One region of the Arthrobacter sp. UYCu511 genome, then DNA from elsewhere that is predicted to be linked to it. Evidence: predicted binding sites of a transcription regulator. Region 1 holds the regulator's gene; the other holds the start of a gene.
The links. Region 1 encodes Rex, which represses fermentation and respiration genes when NADH is low (regulators of the CRP and FNR family bind a similar motif). Its sites were predicted from a motif close to CTTGTGAANNNNTTCACAAG; they were not measured.
Positions count from the first base shown of each region.

Region 2: the regulator Rex is predicted to act here: its motif matches at 3,577-3,596, upstream of ABIB48_RS17305 (glyceraldehyde-3-phosphate dehydrogenase).

Region 1 is NZ_JBEPPB010000002.1:227,753-238,153, forward strand. It holds gene ABIB48_RS04345 (histidine phosphatase family protein) at 1-472, opposite strand, end outside; gene ABIB48_RS04350 (YceI family protein) at 632-1,189, shown strand; gene ABIB48_RS04355 (hypothetical protein) at 1,567-2,265, shown strand; gene ABIB48_RS04360 (redox-sensing transcriptional repressor Rex) at 2,275-2,988, opposite strand; gene ABIB48_RS04365 (glutaredoxin family protein) at 3,147-3,449, opposite strand; gene ABIB48_RS04370 (HAD family hydrolase) at 3,613-4,425, shown strand; gene ABIB48_RS04375 (30S ribosomal protein bS22) at 4,521-4,619, opposite strand; gene ABIB48_RS04380 (helix-turn-helix domain-containing protein) at 4,733-4,969, opposite strand; gene ABIB48_RS04385 (3-deoxy-7-phosphoheptulonate synthase) at 5,419-6,552, opposite strand; gene ABIB48_RS04390 (NAD(P)/FAD-dependent oxidoreductase) at 6,814-8,073, opposite strand; gene ABIB48_RS04395 (DUF1961 family protein) at 8,208-8,888, opposite strand; gene rhaS (rhamnose ABC transporter substrate-binding protein) at 9,120-10,214, opposite strand; gene ABIB48_RS04405 (ABC transporter permease) at 10,280-10,401, opposite strand, start outside.
Region 2 is NZ_JBEPPB010000017.1:5,143-15,543, reverse strand. It holds gene ABIB48_RS17320 (HNH endonuclease family protein) at 1-811, opposite strand, end outside; gene ABIB48_RS17315 (hypothetical protein) at 1,073-1,231, shown strand; RNA gene rnpB (RNase P RNA component class A) at 1,540-1,923, opposite strand; gene ABIB48_RS17305 (glyceraldehyde-3-phosphate dehydrogenase) at 2,013-3,494, opposite strand; gene ABIB48_RS17300 (YaaA family protein) at 3,757-4,521, shown strand; gene ABIB48_RS17295 (zinc ribbon domain-containing protein) at 4,600-5,337, opposite strand; gene ABIB48_RS17290 (Nif3-like dinuclear metal center hexameric protein) at 5,387-6,427, opposite strand; gene msrA (peptide-methionine (S)-S-oxide reductase MsrA) at 6,516-7,040, shown strand; gene cysK (cysteine synthase A) at 7,144-8,079, shown strand; gene epsC (serine O-acetyltransferase EpsC) at 8,227-8,814, shown strand; gene map (type I methionyl aminopeptidase) at 8,896-9,660, shown strand; gene gnd (NADP-dependent phosphogluconate dehydrogenase) at 9,982-10,401, opposite strand, start outside.

The sequences.
Region 1 (10,401 bases):
TGACCATGACGGCTTGGGCCCCGTCTCCACCAATTTCAAAAGCACGACGGCGGGCATCGCGTGCCGCCTCCAGCATGCGCTGCGCTTGGGCTGAGTATGCTTCACCCCACGAAGGCTTGAACGGGTTCACGAAGTAAGGCCAGTGCTTTGGCTTGGCCAGCTCCGCTTTACTCATAACGAGCCCCTCGAAGTGGTTCTCGGCCTCAATGATGCGCGGATCAGTCACAATCTCAAGGCCCAACGCTGCTGCCGTGGGCGCCGCCGTTTCCTGGGCTCGCGTCAGAGGCGAGGCCACCAGATAAACCGGTGCACCAGCGCCGTTCTTGGCGGCCGCCGCAAAGTGCTCCGCCACCATGACCGCCATGGCTCGTCCACGCTCAGAGAGGTGAAACTCGGGGAGCCGGCCGTAGAGGACGCCATTGGGGTTAAAAACCTCGCCGTGACGCAAAAGATGCACAGTTACTCGGGACATGTACCCAGTTTCTCAAAGTTGTTGCGGAAGGGGTTAATCCGGAGCCGAATGAATTTCATTCACTCGGGAATATTAGATGCAAACGCATGCTTATAGTCTGTGACCGGCCGCCCCACAGGTGGTTCCATTGCTTAGTCACAACCATTCAAGGAGCAGCACATGTCAGCAACAATCAGTGAATCAACCGGGCTCGCCCAGGGCCTCTGGACTCTTGATAGCTCACACAGCACCGTGGGCTTCATGGTCCGCCATGCCGGCATTTCCAAGGTTCGCGGCCAGTTCACCGAGATGGAAGGCTCCCTGAACCTCGGCCAGACACTGGCCGACGCCTCCGTCACGGCCACCATCACGGCCGCAAGCTTTAGCTCAGGTGACGCCAACCGCGACGCCCACGTCCGCGGCGCCGACTTCTTCGATGTTGATCTCTTCCCCACACTGACATTTGTCTCCACCTCCGTTTCCGGCGATGAAGAAGACTTCGAGATGACGGGGGAACTGACTATTCGGGGCATCTCCAAGACTGTGAGTTTCAAGGGCGAGTTCGGCGGCGTGGCTGTTGACGCTTTCAGCGCCACCCGCGCGGGGTTCGAAGCCAAGACCGTGATCAGCCGCAAGGAATTCGGCCTGACCTGGAACGCTGCCCTGGAAGCAGGTGGCGTGCTGGTCTCTGACAAAGTCACGATTTCCCTCGAAGTTGCCTTCGTCAAGGCTGGATAGCACCGCCTCGCAGCTGGATGCAACTGAAGCATCTGGAGCAACCTACTTTCTGGAGGTTCTCCTGCCGGTCCGAGATTTTTCGGGCCGGCATTTTGCTGCCCTCCCCATGCGCGGATACTCCCCGAGGGGTGTCAGGTGGATTCTGCTCCCCGGCTCCCCTCGCTCTTGGGATGGGCGGGGATTTGCCGGCAAAATTTCTCTCCAATAGTTGCCACGCAGCAGGTCGCGTAGGGTTTATATGAGACCCGCAGCGGCCCTCTCCATCTCTGGCCGCGATGGGCCTGCCAGCTGGTCAGTGGTTGTACCCCCAACTGATCAGTGCCTGAACCCATTGAGCCCACACATATTGGGCCCGAACCCTTTGAGAGAGCAATCCCATGAGCACCCCCGGTGAAGAGCCTCAAGAGCAAACCCCGCCAGCCCCTAGCAGCCCGCCCATCCCTGGCAGCTACGGCGAAATCTCCCCTGGTGTTCCCCGTTACGGCCAATATGCGCCCGCTGGGTGGGAACTTCCTCAGGAGGTGAAGGACGCACAAGCCGGCGCAAATCTGCCGCCCGCGTTGGCCTATCCGGGCCCGCCGGTCAGCCAATCAGGCATAGCCAGTCCCGGGGGCGCACAGCTGGCACCTCCGGCCCGGGTCAGGATGGCTTGCAGGCTCATTGTTACAGCCGGAATTATGCAGGCACTCTCCGTCCTCGTCCTCTTGGTGGTGCTGCTGGTACCAGCGGCCAAGGCACCTGTTCTCGATGTCCTCCAAGAGACTCTCGCGGCCTCCCCTGAGCTGGCCGCCGTCTACTCAGATGCGGCACTTCTGGACACTATTTTGTTCCTCGGCTTCGTGTTGAGTATCGTCATGACGGCGTCGTACTTCTTGTTGGCTCGCGCCATTCGCAAAGGGTCCAACGGTGCGCGCACCACTGCCTTGGTGCTGGCTCTGTTCTCGCTGTTGCTTCTGGGACAGCTCAATCCGGTGGCAATTGTTCAGATTGTGCTGGGCCTTGTTGCGGTGTTCTTGCTGTACCGATCCCCCGCCAAGGAGTTCTTCCTCGCCCACAAAGCCCGCAAGGGCCTGTAGCGGCACTGCTTAGACGCCCGGTAAGTCCTCGTCCAGGTGTGCGCCCTGGAGCCGCTGCGCATGATAGGCAAGAATTTGCAGCTCTGTAGCCATATCCACTTTGCGCAAGTTCACGTTGCCGGGAACGCTCAGGGCTACGGGGGCAAAACTGAGGATGCTGCGCACGCCAGCGGCCACCACTCTGTCACAGACAGACTGTGCAACGGCCGCTGGCAGCGCCAACACCACCATGTTGGCCCGTGTGGAGCTCACAACTTTTTCGAGGTTTCCCACATCACTGACACGTAGCCAGCCAATTTCTGTGCCTACCAGCATCTCGTCGGCATCAAGTAGGGCAACTACGTCAAAGCCACGTGATTCGAACCCGGCATAGCGGGCCAGAGCGCGGCCCAAGTTACCGGCACCCACAATGGCAACACGCCATTCATGGGTCAGGCCAAGTGCTTGGGCAATTTTGCGGCTCAAGTTGGCCACTTCGTAGCCCACGCCGCGGATTCCGTAGGAGCCCAGATAGGACAGGTCCTTGCGGACGTTGGCGGATCCCACACCAGCAGACTCGGCCAAGGCTTCCGAGGAGACACTTTCGGCACCTTCGGCCAGCAACGCGTTGAGTGTGCGCAAGTAGAGGGTCAACCTGGACACAGTGGCAGCAGGCAGCTGCCTGGCCGGCTCTGCTACAGGCTCCTCCACGGGCTGCGCTGGGTTCACATCACTACTCCACATTCTCAAAATAAGGCCGCCCGTAGATACTGAACATGCGTCCGCAACGTCGGTGCTGGCCTGCAATAACTCTATGACTTCGCTGGGTCAGAGCCAAAAGCCACGGCCTGGTCGCCTCGAAGCGGCAGCGGACGCGGCGGCCCGCGCCCGGCAGCAGGGCCTCAGGAGTTCCCAGTGAGCGCTTGGCTAAGGATGTTACCCAGGCGGATCGGGTCAATGTGCCAAAAGTCGCGCTGGATCCCGTTAACAAGAACAACCGGGATCTCCTCGCCATAGCGTTCCGTCAGTTCGGGATGGTCATCGAGGCTGACCTCGGTCCAGTGCAACTGCAATTGCGTGGCAATGGTATCCACCACCTCACGTGCGTTCTCACACAAATGGCACCCCGACCGTGTCACAAGTTGTAGGAGTGGCACTTTGGGCAGCTCAGGCGTTGCAGCGGGGTTATTGAGAATAGATTCCATAACTACAACGGTACTCAACGTAAAGCCACCGGAGGGCTCTGGACCCGTAGGCCCAGCACCATGGGCGCTGTCCGTGCGTGAAATATATGATTTTGCCCAGAGTTAACCCCTGCAGGTAGTGGCGTGGCAGGCGGCACCTCGAAGCATTGACTAGACTCATTCCATGCCCGACGTGACTTCCAACAGTGCCGAGGCCCCCTCGACTGCTGCAGTGCACCAAGGCGAGGCAGCCTTTTTTGACGTGGACAATACCCTCATGAAGGGCGCCAGTCTGTTCCATGTAGCCCGCAAGATGTATCAGAAGCGGGCATTTACCCTGCAGGACGTTGCCGGCTTCGCGTGGAAGCAGGCAAAGTTCATCCTGCGCGGGGAAAATATGAACGATGTCCACTCCGTTCAGGATTCTGCACAAAAACTAGCCGCTGGCATCAGCACCGAATTCATCCGCCAACTTGGCGAAGAGGTCTATGACGAGATGATCGTCTCCAAGATCTGGCCCGGAACCAAAGCGCTGACCCAGGAACATTTGAAGTCCGGGCGTCAAGTGTGGCTGGTTACCGCCACCCCCGTGGAAGTAGCCGGCGTCATTGCCTCCCGGCTGAACCTGACGGGTGCCCTGGGCACGGTCGCGGAGATAGCGGACGGCGTCTACACGGGTCACCTCGTGGGCGAGATCCTGCACGGACCGGCCAAGGGCCGCGCCATTGAGGAACTTGCGGTTCGCGAAGATCTGGATCTGACGCGCTGCTGGGCTTATAGCGATTCTTACAATGACATCCCGCTGCTGACTACCGTGGGCAATCCTGTGGCCATCAATCCCGACGCAAAGCTTCGCAAGCACGCCAAGGAGAACAACTGGCCCATTTATGACTACCGCTCGGGGCGCCGTGCAGCCACGCTGGGGCTCAAGGCAGCCACCGGAGCCGGAGTTGTCTATGGCCTCTGGAAGGGCATCTCGATGATGCGCAAGCGCTAATCCCTCCACCACTCCCACTATTTGGGGCCTAGAGCATGAAAAAGCACCCGCCCACCACAAGGGTGAACGGGTGCTTTTTTGATAAAGAAGAAGATTTACTTCTTATTGCGACGCTGGTGACGCGTCTTGCGAAGCTGCTTGCGGTGCTTCTTCTTGGACATCCGCTTGCGGCGCTTCTTAACTACTGAACCCATGAAAGTTCCTCACAAACTGCATAGAACAACCTCGAATGAGGCCGTAAACGATTGGTCGACCGATCGCAGGAATCGGTCAAAGCCGAAAATGGATCTTTCCTAGGGTACCGCCTTTACCCTGTATGCGCCGAACCGGGGTTTCCATGAGTCCCTGTGCCATCGACCACTGCGGAGCGCAAATAACTTTCGACGGCGCTTGCCGGGACCCGATAGGAGCGCCCAAAACGCACTGCTGGCAGCTCTCCTGCGTGCACCATCCGGTACACAGTCGTCTTTGACACGCGCATGAGCTCGGCAACTTCTTGCACCGTAAGGAAATTCACATCTTGAAGATTTGACTCCTGCATCATGGCTGTTGGGTCCATTTCACTGAGGTTTTAGCCGTCCAGAACGCGGGTTCAAGCGCGCTCTAAAGGCTAACTCTAGGTGCTGTTGGGGCCAATGTGAATGGGGCGGATGTTATCTACCTGTCTTGGCACGACGGCGCTTGGCCCACCAACGGTCGATGATGAAAATGCCAAGAATCCAGCCGCCCTGCCACCAATGAATCAACAAGATTGATTGCTGTGCGCAAGAGAAACCGAATCATTTCCGCCACCACCCCATTCTGGTTGCGCCCCGGTTTCAGCGCCCGTTGAACGCTCCGCTGCTTCGTACGCTATCAGCGCACCTCCAGCCTAACAATATGGCTCTCCAGTACATGGTTTAGAGATGCTTGGTTTAGAGATGCTTAGCGGCGTCTCCATGCCCCCAGCGATGCCTCAGAACACGAAACCGCCGCCCCAAGCCCTGCTTTGACCTACACCTGGTTGCTGGTGCGCCGCACACGTGAGGCTTGCGCCAGCTTGGTCAAGACATCGGCCGTGACGTCCCAGTCCATGCAGGCGTCCGTGACACTTTGACCGTATGTCAGCTCCGCCTCGCCAGCGGCAACCTGCTCAACATTGAGATTCTGGGCGCCGCCCACCAAAAAACTTTCAAGCATGACACCGGCAATGGTGTGCGCCGAGGAGTCGCCTGTTTCCAGCTGGGCCCCAATTTCCAGCGCCACTTCTGCTTGACGGTGGTGGCTCTTGCCGGAGTTGGCATGGCTGGCATCCACGATCAGGCGCGGGTTCACCCCGGACCCGGCAGCCTTGGCGGAGGCCGCCGCCACCTCTGCGGCCTTGTAGTTGGGGCCCTTGCGCCCGCCACGCAGGATCACGTGCGTGTCCTGGTTGCCGGCCGTGCTGACAAGAGAAGCGCGCCCGTCGCCATCAATTCCCAAGAAGGACTGTGCCGCACTGGCTGCGTTGCAGGCGTCAAGGGCAACCTGCAGGTCGCCATCGGTGCCGTTTTTGAAGCCAATCGGCATAGATAGGCCAGAGCTGAGCTGGCGGTGGATCTGGCTTTCAGTGGTACGGGCACCAATGGCACCCCAGGAGATCAAATCTGCCGTGTACTGAGGGCTGATGGGCTCAAGGAATTCGGTGCCGGTAGGCAGCCCCAGCGCGGCCACGTTCAGCAGAAACTCGCGCGCCAACTCCAGCCCCTTCGCCACATCATGACTGCCGTCCAGGGCGGGATCATTGATCAGGCCTTTCCAACCCACAGTGGTGCGGGGCTTTTCGAAGTAGGCGCGCATGACAATCAAGAGGTCCGCTTCGTGTTCCTTGGCGGTTTCAGCCAGCCGTGCCGCGTATTCCAAACCGGCCTTGGTGTCATGGATGGAGCACGGGCCTACTACCACCAGGAGCCTGTCATCAAGCCCGCCCATGATGGCGCGGACCTGGTCACGGCCACGTTCGACGACGTTGCTTGTGTGGGCATCGAGCGGCAGCTTTGCGCTCAGTTGCGCAGGTGAGGGAAGTGCCGTGAATTGGCTGACACGCAGATTTGCTGTGATGGCTGGGGCTGAGTTTGTGGTGGATTCTGCGGCTGCTGTGATGCTCATGTGAGAGGGTTCCTTTTGCGGGCTGGCAGCGAGCCCCTTTTCAGAAACCCGCCTGGAAATGGCGAAGGACAGAGAAAGATTCTCTGTCCTGTTGGCTCTGAAGGTGATGGATGCGTGTCAGTTAGACGCGGGCTCCTCCAGAGCCAACGAAAAATACGCATACCAACGGTTTGTCATGTCCACACCATATGCCGAAAATTCTTCACCCCGCAAATCGGTCGCGTCACATGTGGACTCTTGAACTGAGCTGCGGCCAGCACCCTAACGCAACGGGTTGAAGTGGCGCATGCTGGCTGGCGGGGTATTGGACGTCAACTCCGCAGCCACCATTTTGCCCGTGAGCGGGCCCAGCGCGATTCCCCACATGCCATGCCCGCCAGCCACGTGCACGCGTGGGGAGCGGGTGGCACCCACCAGCGGGAAACCGTCGGTGGTGCAGGGCCGGGACCCCACCCATTCCTCGGCCCGGTCATCCCAGTTAATACCGGTAAACATGGGTGAGGCTGCGTCCACAATGGCCTTGATACGCCGGGCATCCAAGGGTGCATCAGCGTTCCGGAACTCCATCATCCCCGCCACGCGCAATCTGTTCCCCAAGGGCGTGCAGGCAACACGTTGGGCTGGGAAGTAAATGGGGTGGGTGGGTATGGCCTCCGGGACCACGGTGAAACTGTAGCCGCGGCCTGCCTGCACTACCCGTTTGACGCCAAACTTGCGTGCGAGCGTCCCCAACCAGGCACCCGTGGCGAGGACAACGGCGTCGGCAATCAGGGAACGCCCTGCCGAACCAATCACCTCAACACCGCTGCCGGTGTCCCTGACATCGAGCACTGTGAAGGCCGTGGTCACAGTGGCGCCACGGGCTATCACAGCTTCGGCGAGGGAAGCCATGAAGTTCGGCGGGTCAATGAAGCGCTGGTCACGGATGGCAATGCCGGCCGCAACTCCGGCACCCAGGGCTGGTTCCAGATGGCGGATTTCCTCCCCACTCATGAGAGTGAAGTCCACGTGACCACCCGTTTCACGGATCACATGAAATTCCTTAACCAGGGCATCACGGTCCTTCAGCGAGGCGAAGCCGGTCAGGAAGGGGTCGGCCAGATGCGTGGGCTCAGCGAGCGCCGGGGTGCCCTCGGCAAGTTCTTGGAACGCGTCGATCCCGGACCGACCAAGCTCGGCAAAAATTTTCATGGCAGCCCGCCATTTCCCGGGCGTGCAGTTGCGGGCAAAGCCGAGCAGGAATTTCAGCAGCAAGGGGTCGGTGGAAAAGGGGATGTAGAGGGGGGACGCCGGATCCAGAATGGCCTTGAGCCCATAGCTGAGCACGGAGGGTTCACTCAGCGGAAGCGTCAGTGCCGGGGTCAGCCAGCCAGCATTTCCCCAAGATGAACCGGACGCCACTTCACCCCTATCAACCACTGTGACCTTAACGCCTTGTTCCTGCAGGTACCACGCGGTGGACAAACCAATAATCCCCGCACCAACAACCACTACATGCCCAGGCGCCGTTGCACTGACCACGGTTCACACTCCTTGAGTGAAAAGCCGGAGAGCTAGTTTTCCGGCACTTCCCCTAGGGTATCCGTGATTGCTCCTCCAACGAGCCATTGCCCTGGCAAGCCACTTTTCCGCCAACTCGTGGGGTCAAGTCCACGTCAGTGCAACGCGGTGACAACGAGGTTTCTATAGACTGCCCACAGCGGTGCCATCTGGCGTAAACCCAAGTATCCCCCGCCGATGCCCGGGCCGGTGGCGGGGTCCTCATCCAGCCATTGGAAGATCCGCAGTCCGTTGATCTCAAGCGTGACTTGCGGGCCATCTTTACAGATTTCCATGTGATAGAAACCCTCTGCATCCTCCGGGCTTGGCAGCGGGTCTGCGCCCTGCACCACAAGGTGCGCCCCCGGACTCTTGCGCAGATTACACGTGCGGAAAGCCCTTTCGGAAGCAAACTTACGCCGCTGATAGGAGATGTGAAGCGCTTTGATATCTGAGGAATGGTAGTGCGGATAGAACCCGGTGCGTGGGGCAAGCTCAGGAGAAAAAAGATCGCGGCCGGCGCTGCCTTGAGCTCCAAAGAAGAGCATGGCAAGCCCCTGGCCCTCGAGGGGTTGGAAGTCCCAAGAAATCCGAATCCGGTCCGGGAAAATAATGGGGCACCAGAGGAGGAAATGGGCATGCGCACCCATTTTCACCGGGTCAGCGCTACTGCCCAACACGGCCCCACCGTAGCCGTCCTCAACAGTCACCGGCCCCTCACGCACCCAATCAGCCAGGGACTGCTCCGACATCTCGTTGCTGTACAGCACTGTTTCCCCAGTGGATCGCAGGTTCATGTGGTTCCTTTTGAAAATATCAGGCATGTGCGCCGGTGTGCCGTCTTGAACACCGACCCTACGCGACTTCTACGCTCGCCACGGGGCGGAGTAAAGCTGTAGCGGAAAATCCGAAAAGGGCTGGGCCACAAAAGTGCTGAAAGCGAAAAGCAGCCCACCTCGGGATCAACTGTGACTTGTCCGGGCTGGGCTGCTTTTCGGCCCCTTATGAGGGCTGGTGCGGTCTAATTTTTAGAAGTTGAACTGGTCCACATTATCTGCTGTGAACACGGTGGGATCGCCAAGGAGTACAACGCTATCAGCGCCAATAGTGAACTCGCCGAGATCGCCCGCCTTAAAGGTTTCACCTTCGGCCCCCGTGATCTGCCCGGATGCGAGGGCAGCGCCTGCATAGGCTGCCAAGTAGCCAAGCTTCTCAACGTCCCACAAAGCGAAGGACTTCATGGTGCCGTTCTTGATGAATTCTTTCATCTGGCTCGGGAACCCGAGTCCTGTCAGCTGAACCTTGCCTTTGTATTCTGAACCGGACAAATACTGTGCGGCCGCAGCGATACCTACAGTAGTAGGCGAAATGATTCCCTTGAGGGTGGGGTGCTGTTGCATCAGCGCCTGGACCTCCTGCTGTGACTTCTGAGCATTATCATCACCATACACAGTGGCAACGAGCTTCAACTTGGAGTACTCCGGTTTCTGAAGTTCCTTCTTCATCAGTTCGATCCAGGCATTCTGGTTCGTTGCGTTTGCTGTGGCTGAAAGAACGGCGATGTCTCCGCCATCGGCTCCGATGGCTTCTGAGATGAGCTTCACTTGAGTGGAAGCGATCCCCTCTGCTGTGGCTTGGTTGATGTACAGGTCACGGCAGTCAGCGTCAGTGTCCGAGTCAAAGGTAACCACCTTGGCGCCCGCACTGCGTGCTTCATCGAGCGCCGAGCAAATGGCTTTGGGGTCGTTGGCTGATGTGGCAATCACATCCGCACCCTGCTGGGTAAGGGTGTTGATGTAACTCACCTGGCTGGATGCGCTGGCTTCAGAGGGGCCAACCTCGGAGAACGTTCCCTTGTACTCTTCAACGGCCGTCTTCCCTCCACGGTCAGTCACAGTGAAGTAGGAGTTGTTGAGCTGCTTGGGAAGGAACGCAACTTTAAGACCCTCTTTGAGCGGCGCATCCGGGTTAGCCGACGCTGCCGAAGTACCACTGTTGGCAACCTCGTCTGAATCGGAATTGACTGTGGTTCCTCCGCATCCAGAGAGGGCCAGGGTAAGACCTGTGACAATAGCTAAGAACACCGGTGCGGTGCGGCGTGTTGCTTTGCTGCTAAACCTCATTGTTAATGCCTTTCAGTTGAGAAGTTATTGCCGCCATTTGCAGCAACAAGGAAGTGTGAAATCAGTTAATAGGTGGTGAGAACTTTCTTGCGGATTTTTTGGGCCCATGTAATCGCGTTCGGAGCAATCACTGCCACGATCAGCAGCCCACCGGTCAGCATCGACAAGGTGTCTTCTGGAACGCTTG
Region 2 (10,401 bases), on a different contig from region 1:
GGCTTTGTTGTTTCGGGCACAGCCCTAACACCCGTTTCATGGCGGCCTTCTCTGCCGGGGTGACCCACAACCGGTAGGCGGCCTTCACAGAAATTTGGCGGGCCACATAGTGGCAACGGAACTTCTTATCTGGTGGGAGCCAAGCGGCCGCATCGCCATCTGACTTCTCTTGATTGGCGGGCCCGTCTGCTGCAAGGAGGTTCAACGGATCATTGGCCAGGCTTTGGCGCTGGACAGTGGTCAGCACCTGGGCCCCTGTCTGCCAGGCATTACCGAGGGCCACCACATGATCGATCTGCACCGCACCGCTGGTGTCTTTGCCCCGTTTGAAGGCAACCTCCTTACCGGTGTAATGCTCGGCGAGCGTTCCCGATGCGACAAGACACCGGGACCCGGCCGTGAATTTCACAGCCGTCATATCCCTGCGCAGGATGTCGTTGCGGGTATCGCAGCCATTGGAGTCCGCGTCCATCCACGCCTCTCCAAAGGCACTGCGGTCATAATCGTTGCGTGCCGCCTTACCTTTGACCGGCAGCGTTTGAAGAATTGCCAGCGCGGAGGCAGAGCCCACCACCAGCACGGGTTGCCCCAAGGCAGCCGGCGGGGTGGCAACGGCCGGTGGCGGTCCCGGATCCGGCTCAAAGGGCCACCTCCCGGAGCTGTGCAGCCACCCAGTCAGCAGCGCCAGCACAATGATCACAAACACCGCCATGGTGCGCGCGGGAGCTCGGGGCTCCGGGTGCAGGGTGTCCAGGCGCTGCCGGCCCCGGAGCTGTGTGCGCCGCGGCAGCAGGCGTGCATGCCGTGCCATAAAAACCCCTTTGACCAGTTGCCTTAAGTCTAGGAGTTTGGCTGCCAGCGCGCCCGGGGTTGTCCACAGCGGGGTTGTCCACAGGAAGAGCGCCCACCGGGAGCCCTTGGGTAGGACCACGATCCAAAGAAACGTGCGTGGCTGCCGCAACCCGAACAACTACACATCAATTATTCTCCTCAGAAGTGCCGCCCGGATTTCTATGGCTGTGATCATGGTGCCGAATTTTACTCAGCAAAGTGGGTAGCGTAGATTTGATGAATGGTACAAATCATTGCTGTTCTTCTTATCATCTGGCTAGTCCTTGCTGTCCTGGGCTTTGTAGTCAAGGGGCTATTGTGGCTGGCCATTATTGGCGTTGTATTGTTCGTGGTTACGGCTGCGGTTGGTTGGGTACGGCGTAACGCGCTAAACAAGTAATCGAGAGTTGGGCCGGTCGCCTCAAGCGGCCGGCCTTTTTCATGCCCGCACCTCTTCTTAGCCAGCGCTTCCCTTCTGCGTCGAGGATCTGTTCAGTAGGAGATGCGGATGGAGTGAAGAAGATGTAGTGCGGTACGCACTGGTTGTTGGGCAGTTTTCTATCTCGCCCAGATTCCGTATTTGCCCAGTCTGCCCGCGGTGTTGGGGCCAGACCTCTGAGCATGCACCGACGGTGCCCGCAAACCAAATAAATATGGCACGTTTCCCCCTGAAAAAACGGGCAAAACGCACCATAAAAATGTAAAAAGTGGATAGGGCAGTCTGTACGCCGGGTTTTGTCGTCCGCCGCAGTTACCTGCGGCGAAGAGGCAACCATCCATCTACGGACGCCGTTGCCGACGCCCTCTAGCAGCCTACCCAGGCACTCGGGCGAACAGCCCTCAATCATGCCCTGTCTGGCCTTGCTCCGGGTGGGGTTTACCGAGCTTCCCCAGTCACCTGGGGAACTGGTGGTCTCTTACACCACCGTTTCACCCTTACCGGCAACAGTCCTTGCGAACCGTGCCGGCGGTCTACTTTCTGTGGCACTTTCCTGCGGGTTACCCCGAGTGGGCGTTACCCACCACCCCGTTCTGCGGAGCCCGGACGTTCCTCGAGCCACTTACGTGACGCGCGGTTGCCCAACTGCCCTATCCAGCTACTAAGTGTACAGGGCCGGGTGCACAAAGGTGCGTAGCGGCGTCGTACGTTTAAGCACGACGCCGGTACGCACCTTGGGTACCTAGCTGATCAATGCGGCGCTTGACTCGAGCGCCGGGAATTGGAGGGGGTGCACGCCGGCCATTTCCTCCATGACACGCACTACCTGGCAGCTGTAGCCAAACTCGTTGTCATACCAGACGTAGAGGACAAGGTTTTTATCGGTGCTGATGGTTGCCAGGCCGTCAACAATCCCTGCGCGCCGGTAGCCCACGAAGTCCGAGGAGACCACCTCGGGTGAATCAATGTAATCGATCTGTTTACGGAAGTCAGAGTTCAGTGACATGTCCCGCAAAAACGCGTTGACCTCATCCTTGGTGGTCCCGTTTTCCAGTGTCAGGTTCAAAATAGCCATGGACACGTTGGGGGTTGGTACGCGGATGGAGTTGCCCGTCAGTTTGCCTTCCAACTCGGGCAACGCCTTGGCCACGGCCTTGGCAGCACCGGTCTCGGCAATGACCATGTTCAGGGCGGCGGAACGGCCGCGGCGGTCACCCTTGTGGAAGTTATCCGTGAGGTTCTGATCATTGGTGAACGAGTGCACCGTCTCCACATGTCCGTGCACAATCCCGTATTTGTCGTTGAGGACCTTCAGCACGGGCGTGATGGCGTTAGTGGTGCAGGAGGCAGCGGTGACAATCTTGTCCCCGGCCTCGATCATGTGGTGGTTGATACCGTACACAATGTTCTTCAGGGCGCCCTTGCCCGGGGCTGTCAGCAGGACGCGGGCAGCACCCTTGGACAACAGGTGTTGGGACAGGCCTTCTTCATCGCGCCAGCGGCCCGTGTTATCCACAATGATCGCGTTCGTAATACCAAACGCGGTGTAGTCAATGGTTGAGGGGCTATCCGAGTAAATCACCTGGATGGATGTGCCATTGGCCTGGATGATGTTATTTTCGGTGTCTATGGTGATGGTGCCGTCGAAGGGGCCATGCACGGAGTCGCGGCGCAGCAGGCTGGCCCGCTTGGCCAGGTCTGTCTCGCCACCCTTGCGGACCACAATGGCACGCAGACGCAAGCCGTGGCCACCGCCGTTGTGTTCGATGAGGATGCGGGCCAGCAGGCGCCCAATCCGGCCAAAACCGTACAACACCACATCGGTGCTGGTGCGTCCGTCTTCGCCGCGGCGGCCAACAATAGAGGCCAACTCAGTGCGCAGGAACGTTTCCAGATCAGCCTCGCCGGAGGCCTTGAAAGCAGCGTTGAGGCGGGCAACATCCAGGGATGACGGACCCAGCTGGAGCTTGTCCAGGATTTCAATGAGGGGCAGCGTCTGCTCTAGGGGCAGTTCGCAGTTGTCAATGTGCCGGGCAAAGCGGTGGGCCTTGAGGATGTCATAGGGGGACTTGTTGATCAGTGAGCGCCCGTGAACATTAGCAATGACATTGTTCTCACGGTACAGGCGTCCGATCAGCGGAATCATGGCCTCGGCCATGCTCTCGCGTTGGATCCAGGTTTGTAATGCGGCATCCGTGTGTGTCGGAGCCTGGTTGATCGTCACGTCAAACTACCTTTCCTGGCCCAAAACACCCTTGGTTTAAGCCTGCTCCCAGTGTGACAGCGCTCCGTGTTTACCCGCGAGTTACGTGAACCACTTCACTAGACCGGTCTAGTACCTGGTCAGCTGGCCGCTACTCGCCCCTACTTCTCCTGCCGAACGTAGAGTTAATTCCGCTGTCTGTCCTCCAAGCACGTGCCTTAGCAGCACTTTGGAATGCGGTGCGCTTGAAAGCGGCGCAGCTTTGAGGCGATAAGCTCCTAGGGTGCTGATTCTGTTGCCGCCTTCTGAAGGCAAGACCCCCGCCGATTCCGGATCCCCTGTTGATCTGGCCACCTTGAGTTTCCCCTCACTCACCACGGCAAGGCAGGCCGTGTCCACCGCTTTGGCTTTAGTCTCCGGCCAGGATGATGCCCTCAATCAATTGGGTGTGGGTGCCTCCTTGGGGCATGAAGTGCACCGCAACACCCGCCTGGACCAAGAGCCGGCAGCCCCCGCCCACAGTATTTACACGGGCGTGCTCTTCGATGCCCTTGGCTACAACAGCATGACGGCAATGCAGAAGCGCAAGGCCGATGCCGCCGTCGTGGTTATATCCGGGCTATGGGGTGCAGTGGGATTCGCCGACAGCATTCCCGCGTACCGGCTCTCCATGTCGGTGGGCCTGCCCGGACTGGGAAAGCTGGCCAGTTTCTGGAAACCGCAACTGGCGCAGGTGCTGGCGGAGCATGCGGAGGGCCACCTTCTGGTGGATTGCCGCTCCAGTAGTTACGCGGCTGCCTGGGTGCCTGACCCGGAACGCACTGTGGCCGTGAATGTTTTCACCGAGCGCGACGGCGCCCGCAAGGTTGTCTCCCACTTCGCCAAACATACTCGAGGGGAACTGGCTAGGCACTTGCTCACCCGCCGAGGCAAAACCCCCGAAACACCCGCCCAGCTGGCACACGTTGCTGCGGAACGGTGGGTTGTGGAGCTGGTCCCAGGAACGGCTCGCAAGGCGCACGCGCTGAACATCATTCTGACGGACTGATCACCAGCTTTTTACTTTTCATTCCTCGAATGCGGCCCACGTAAGGGGCTCATTCGAGGAATGAGATCAGGGAGCGGTTTAGCCCCACTCCTCCGAGCGGACCAAAATGGCGCCGGAGTCCGGGCAGAAGACAATGGTGTCAGCCGGAGCTTTTTTAATATCTACCAAGTCACCGGCGCTAAGCTGCATGCCCGAACCTTCTGACTTGCCGTGGAAGAGCCGTGCCGCACCCACCCCATATTTAGCCAGCGAACGGTCGTAGATGGCCAGCAGTGCCGGATCGAAGGTGGCCGTCAGTTCGGTGCGCTCGCCTAGCGTGGCATCGCGCTCAAGCTTCAACCCGACCAACTTGCTCCGCACCTCATCAAGGACCTCATCCAGCACTGACTGCATCTGCGCTACGAGCCCTTGCTGGGCAGCCTGGTCAGATGTTGCCGCCTCGAACGCCTCCATGGCTTCAAGTTCTGTATCTTCAAGGTCACTACGGCGCTTGGTCAGTGATTCAATTTCACTCTGCAGTGCCATGAGATCTTTAGAGAGCCCCGTGCCACTATTGAGCTTGGCCTCATCACGTTCAATCCGCGCTACGACGGCGGCAACATCGTCCTCTGCCTTGGTCAAGGCCCGGTGGCAATCGCTGACAGCCGTGTCAAGGACAACCAGATCGCTCTTCGCCACGGTGACCCCGGCATGCAGATCTGGCAGCCTGGGATCTTCCTTCAACGCCTTTGCCTGGACATCAAGTCCGCGCAATTTTCCGTCCAATACCGCAATGTCCAGCAAACGCATTTGCTCGGCCGGTGCTGCCTTAGCCATGTAACTCCTCCTGCTTCATCACGTGATGAAAATAGTTCTTAGAACAAGCCTAGTTCCCGGGAGTCAGAATAAAGTCCCACGGGTCCGTGTTGGTCTGGCTCAATGCCAATTCTGCGGCAAATCCCTGATCGGCAAGCACGTTTCCTAGAGCCACCATGGCGTTGGGTAGCCACAGCCATTCGCTGGCAAAGTGTGAAAGATCAATGAGGTAGGGCCGCCCGTCCAGTCGCGCCTCGCGGGCTTCGGAGGCTGGGTGGTGGCGGAGGTCTGCCGTGATAAACACATCGGCGTCGCTTGCCCGTACGGCGTCAAAGAGAGAGTCACCAGCTCCGCCACATACAGCTACCTTGCGCACTAGAGCATCCCGTTCACCAGAGACCCGCACTCCCCCGGCTACGGCGGGCAGGGTGAGGAACACCTTTGCGGCCAGGTCACCAAGTTTTTCCGGAGCTGGCAAGAAACCTACGCGCCCAATGCCTTCTTCCACGAGTCCGTTGACGGCTGGCATGAGTGGCTGCACGTCACCGAGTTTTAAGATGTCCGCCAAGACGTCTGAGACACCGCCAACGGCGCTGTCGCCATTGGTGTGAACCGTCAGGAGAGCGCAGCCACCCTCAATGAGCCGGTGGATGGCCCTCCCTTTCCCTGTTGTGGCGGCCACAGAGTTGACCCCTTTCAACAGCAGCGGGTGGTGGGTGATCAGTAATTGGGCGCCCCACTCTAGGGCTTCCTCAATCACTTCCAAGGTAGGGTCCACGGCAAACATGATCCTGTCCACCTCGGCTTCGGGGCGGCCCACTACCAAGCCCACACGGTCCCATTCTTCGGCGAGAGATTCTGGCCAGAGTTCTTCCGCAGCGAGCAGAACATCAGAGAGGACGGGGGGCTCAGGGGCATCGTGCGCTGTGTCCTCAGCGTTGCCGGCCCCGTCATGCTCCGGTGATTCTTCCGCGATGCCGTTTTGTTGGCTGTCCAACACATCGGCTTCAGCCATATCGCTAGCATCCTCGGACAGCTCCGGGGTATCGCCCATCCGGGCAACTTCGCCAGATCCGGGCTCTGACGGGGGGAAAGTTGGTTCCTCGCTCATGTTCCTACCTTACTTGCGGGCGGCAGGTGCCGAGCACACTTTGTGAGGGTTGGGAATCATCCGGCTCAGAAATGACTTATAAATGAACATGAAGACTTTTGTATTGGGCGGTGGTTGCTTTTGGTGCCTCGACGCCGTGTATCAGATGACCCGGGGCGTTCAATCGGTAGTGTCCGGTTATACCGGCGGCGCTCTACCCAACCCCAGTTATGATCAAATTTGCACGGGCATGACAGGTCACGCAGAAATTGTTCAAGTCACTTTTGACGAGAACATCATCCCTTCTGAGACCATTTTGGACATGTTTTTTGTTCAGCACGATCCCACTACTTTGAACCGTCAGGGTTATGACACCGGCACCCAGTACCGCTCTTCCATGTTCTACCGTGATGAGAGTGAAGAAGCGGAATTCCGTGCAGCAATTGTGCGCAATCAGCCGCTGTGGAAAGACCCCATAGTCACGGAAGTCACCAGGCTAGGGACCATCTATGAGGCAGAGAATTATCACCAGGATTTCTATGCGCAGCGTCCCGAGGTGGGCTACTGCCGGGTCATTATCAACCCAAAAATTGCGAAAGTTAGAAAACATTACGCGAAGTGGCTGACCGCCTAGAACCACGTCTTGGTACTGACTACGCTGGCCACAAAGCACAGTATGAAGTTCCCTTGCGTGAACTCCCGCTGCCAACACCCATTAGAACGACGAAGGACCACCCATGGCACGTATCTATGACAATGTCACACAGCTGGTTGGCGGCACCCCTTTGGTGCGCCTGAACCACCTGACTGAAGGCCTGAACGCCACCGTCGCTGTGAAGTTGGAGTTCTACAACCCGGCTAACAGCGTCAAGGACCGGATTGGCGTGGCCATTGTTGATGCCGCCGAAGCCTCCGGTGAACTCAAGCCTGGTGGAACCATTGTTGAAGGCACCTCCGGTAACACAGGCATCGCCTTGGCCATGGTGGGTGCCGCCCGCGGTTACAAGGTCATCTTGACCATGCCGGAGACCATGTCCACCGAACGCCGTGTCATGCTGCGCGCCTATGGTGCTGAAATTATTCTGACCCCGGGTTCTGAGGGCATGCGTGGGGCAGTGGAGAAGGCCAAGGAAATTGTGGCCAACACCGAGAACGCCATCTGGGCCCAGCAGTTCGCCAATGAGGCTAACCCGGCCATCCACCGACTCACCACGGCCGAAGAAATTTGGAATGACACCGACGGCGCCGTGGATATTTTTGTTGCCGGCGTTGGTACCGGCGGTACGGTCACCGGCGTGGGCCAGGTCCTGAAGGATCGCAAACCAGGGGTACAAATTGTGGCCGTCGAGCCCATTGATTCAGCCATTCTTAACGGTGGAGCCCCCGGCCCCCATAAGATTCAGGGCCTGGGGGCAAACTTCATTCCCGAGATTCTTGACCAGAACATCTACGACGAAGTCATGGATGCCACGCTGGAGGACTCTGTCCGTGTAGCGCGCGATCTGGGTATGCGCGAAGGAATTTTGGGTGGTATTTCCTCCGGCGCCATTGTTTGGGCAGCCCTTGAATTGGCCAAGCGCCCGGAAAACGCTGGCAAGCTCATCGTCGCAATTGTTTGCGATTTTGGTGAGCGCTACATTTCAACTGTGCTCTATGACGATATCCGCGGCTAAGCCCATACCCTATGTGAGGACCTGTTAGACCGGAATATTTCCCGCATCACTGACGCTGTGTCAGTGGTGCGGGTCTTCTGGTATGTGGGACCGGCACCCTAAAACCTGCGCCACAATGCGTTTGTGGCGATCAACTGAAAGAAGTCTGTGGGATTTTTCAGCAGAATACGTGAAGACCTCGAATCGGCACGCTCGCATGACCCCGCAGCACGGGGTTCCATGGAGAATCTTTTTGTGTACTCCGGCCTGCACGCCATCTGGGTGCACCGGCTGACACACAAGATGTGGGCTACGCCTGCCCTGCGTTTCCCGGCCCGGGTACTTTCACAACTGACCCGTTTTGCCACCGGTATTGAGATACACCCAGGCGCCACTATTGGCAGACGGTTTTTCATTGACCACGGCATGGGCGTTGTCATTGGTGAAACCGCCGAGATCGGTGATGACGTCATGATTTACCACGGCGTCACGCTCGGCGGCCGTTCGCTGGCAAAAACCAAACGCCACCCCACCATCGGCAACCGGGTCACCATCGGCGCTGGTGCAAAGATCCTGGGCCCCATCTACATTGGTGACGATTCAGCGGTAGGGGCCAACGCGGTCGTGGTTAAGGATGCGCCGGCCGAGTCCATCCTCACCGGTATCCCCGCCAAATCTCGGCACCGGGATGCGCGCCGGGAAATGGCTCCTGCTGTGGATCCGGCCGAATATATTGACCCCGCTATGTGGATCTAGGCCTGTTTGACGCACGCCAGGGGGCTGGCTCGAAGATATTGTTATACCGAGACAGTTACTGGAAATATGTAAAGGAAGCCCATGATCGAAATCCTCACCCCTGCACGGCTTGAACTGGCGAAGAAGAGCGGGGCGTTCGTTGCCCAGGTACTTAAGAGTCTTCAGGAACGCGTGGTTGTCGGCACAAATCTGCTGGAAATTGATGCCTGGGCGGCAGAGATGATCGCCGAGGCAGGGGCTATCTCCTGCTACGTGGATTATGCGCCTGCCTTCGGCCGCGGCCCGTTTGGTCATGTCATTTGCACGTCCGTCAACGACGCCGTGCTGCACGGGCTCCCCCACGATTACACTATTGCCGACGGCGATTTGCTCACCCTCGACTTCGCCGTGTCCCTCAACGGTGTTGTGGCTGACGCCGCCATCAGTTTCATTGTTGGCACCCCGCGCGATCCCGAGGATCAGCGCCTTATCGATGCCACCCGGGCCGCATTGGCGGCCGGTATTGCTGCGGCAAAGCCCGGTGCACGGGTGGGTGATATTTCTGCTGCTATTGGCAAGGTTCTCAAGGCCGCCGGATACAGCGTCAACACCGATTTTGGCGGGCATGGGGTGGGCTCCACCATGCACCAGGAACCCCATATCGCCAACAACGGCAAGGCTGGGCAAGGCTACAAGCTCAAGGCTGGACTGCTGCTCGCGATCGAACCCTGGGCCATGGTGGACACCGCCAAACTTGTCATGGACCCCGACGGCTGGACCCTGCGCAGCGCCACCGGGGCCCGCACAGCCCATACCGAGCACACGGTGGCCATCACCAAAAATGGCCCGGAGATCCTCACAGCCTGACCCTACTCAAGGGCACAAGCACTGTTAAGAAACGACGGCGGCCGGCAACTTTCTTATGGAAAGTTGCCGGCCGCCGTAGTGCTTCATACCCACGCGTGCGGGTGGATGGGCCCACGCCCGCGAGGGACCCGCTGCGAGCTTGCGGTGGTCCGGGTGGATGGGCCCACGCCCGCGAGGGACCCGCTGCGAGCTTGCGGTGGTCCGGGTGGATGGGCCCACGCCCGCGAGGGACCTGCTGCGAGCTTGCGGTGGTCCGGGTGGATGGGCCCACGCCCGCGAGGGACCCGCTGCGAGCTTGCGAGCAGTGGGAGCGGGTGGGGACTAGTGCGTGTCTACCGCTGAGATTTCAGTCTTGTCGCCGCTCCACTGGGTGTGGAAGGTGCCTTCTTCGTCAACACGGTTGTACGTGTGAGCGCCGAAGAGATCGCGCAGGCCCTGGGTCAGGGCTGCGGGCAGACGCTTGCGGCGCAGGCCGTCATAGTAGGCCAGCGAGGAGGAGAATACGGGTACGGGGATTCCCAGCTGGACTGCAGTGGAGACCACGCGGCGCCAGGCCGGGAGGACCTCGGCGATTTCCGCTGCAAAGGCCGGGGCGAACAGCAGGTTTGCCGGCTTGTCCTCTGCGGCGTAGGCCTTGGTGATGTCCTTGAGCAGTTCGGCCCGGATGATGCAGCCGCCGCGCCACAGCGAGGCGATCTCATCCAGCTTCAGATCCCAGTTGTACTCGGTGGCTGCGCTGGT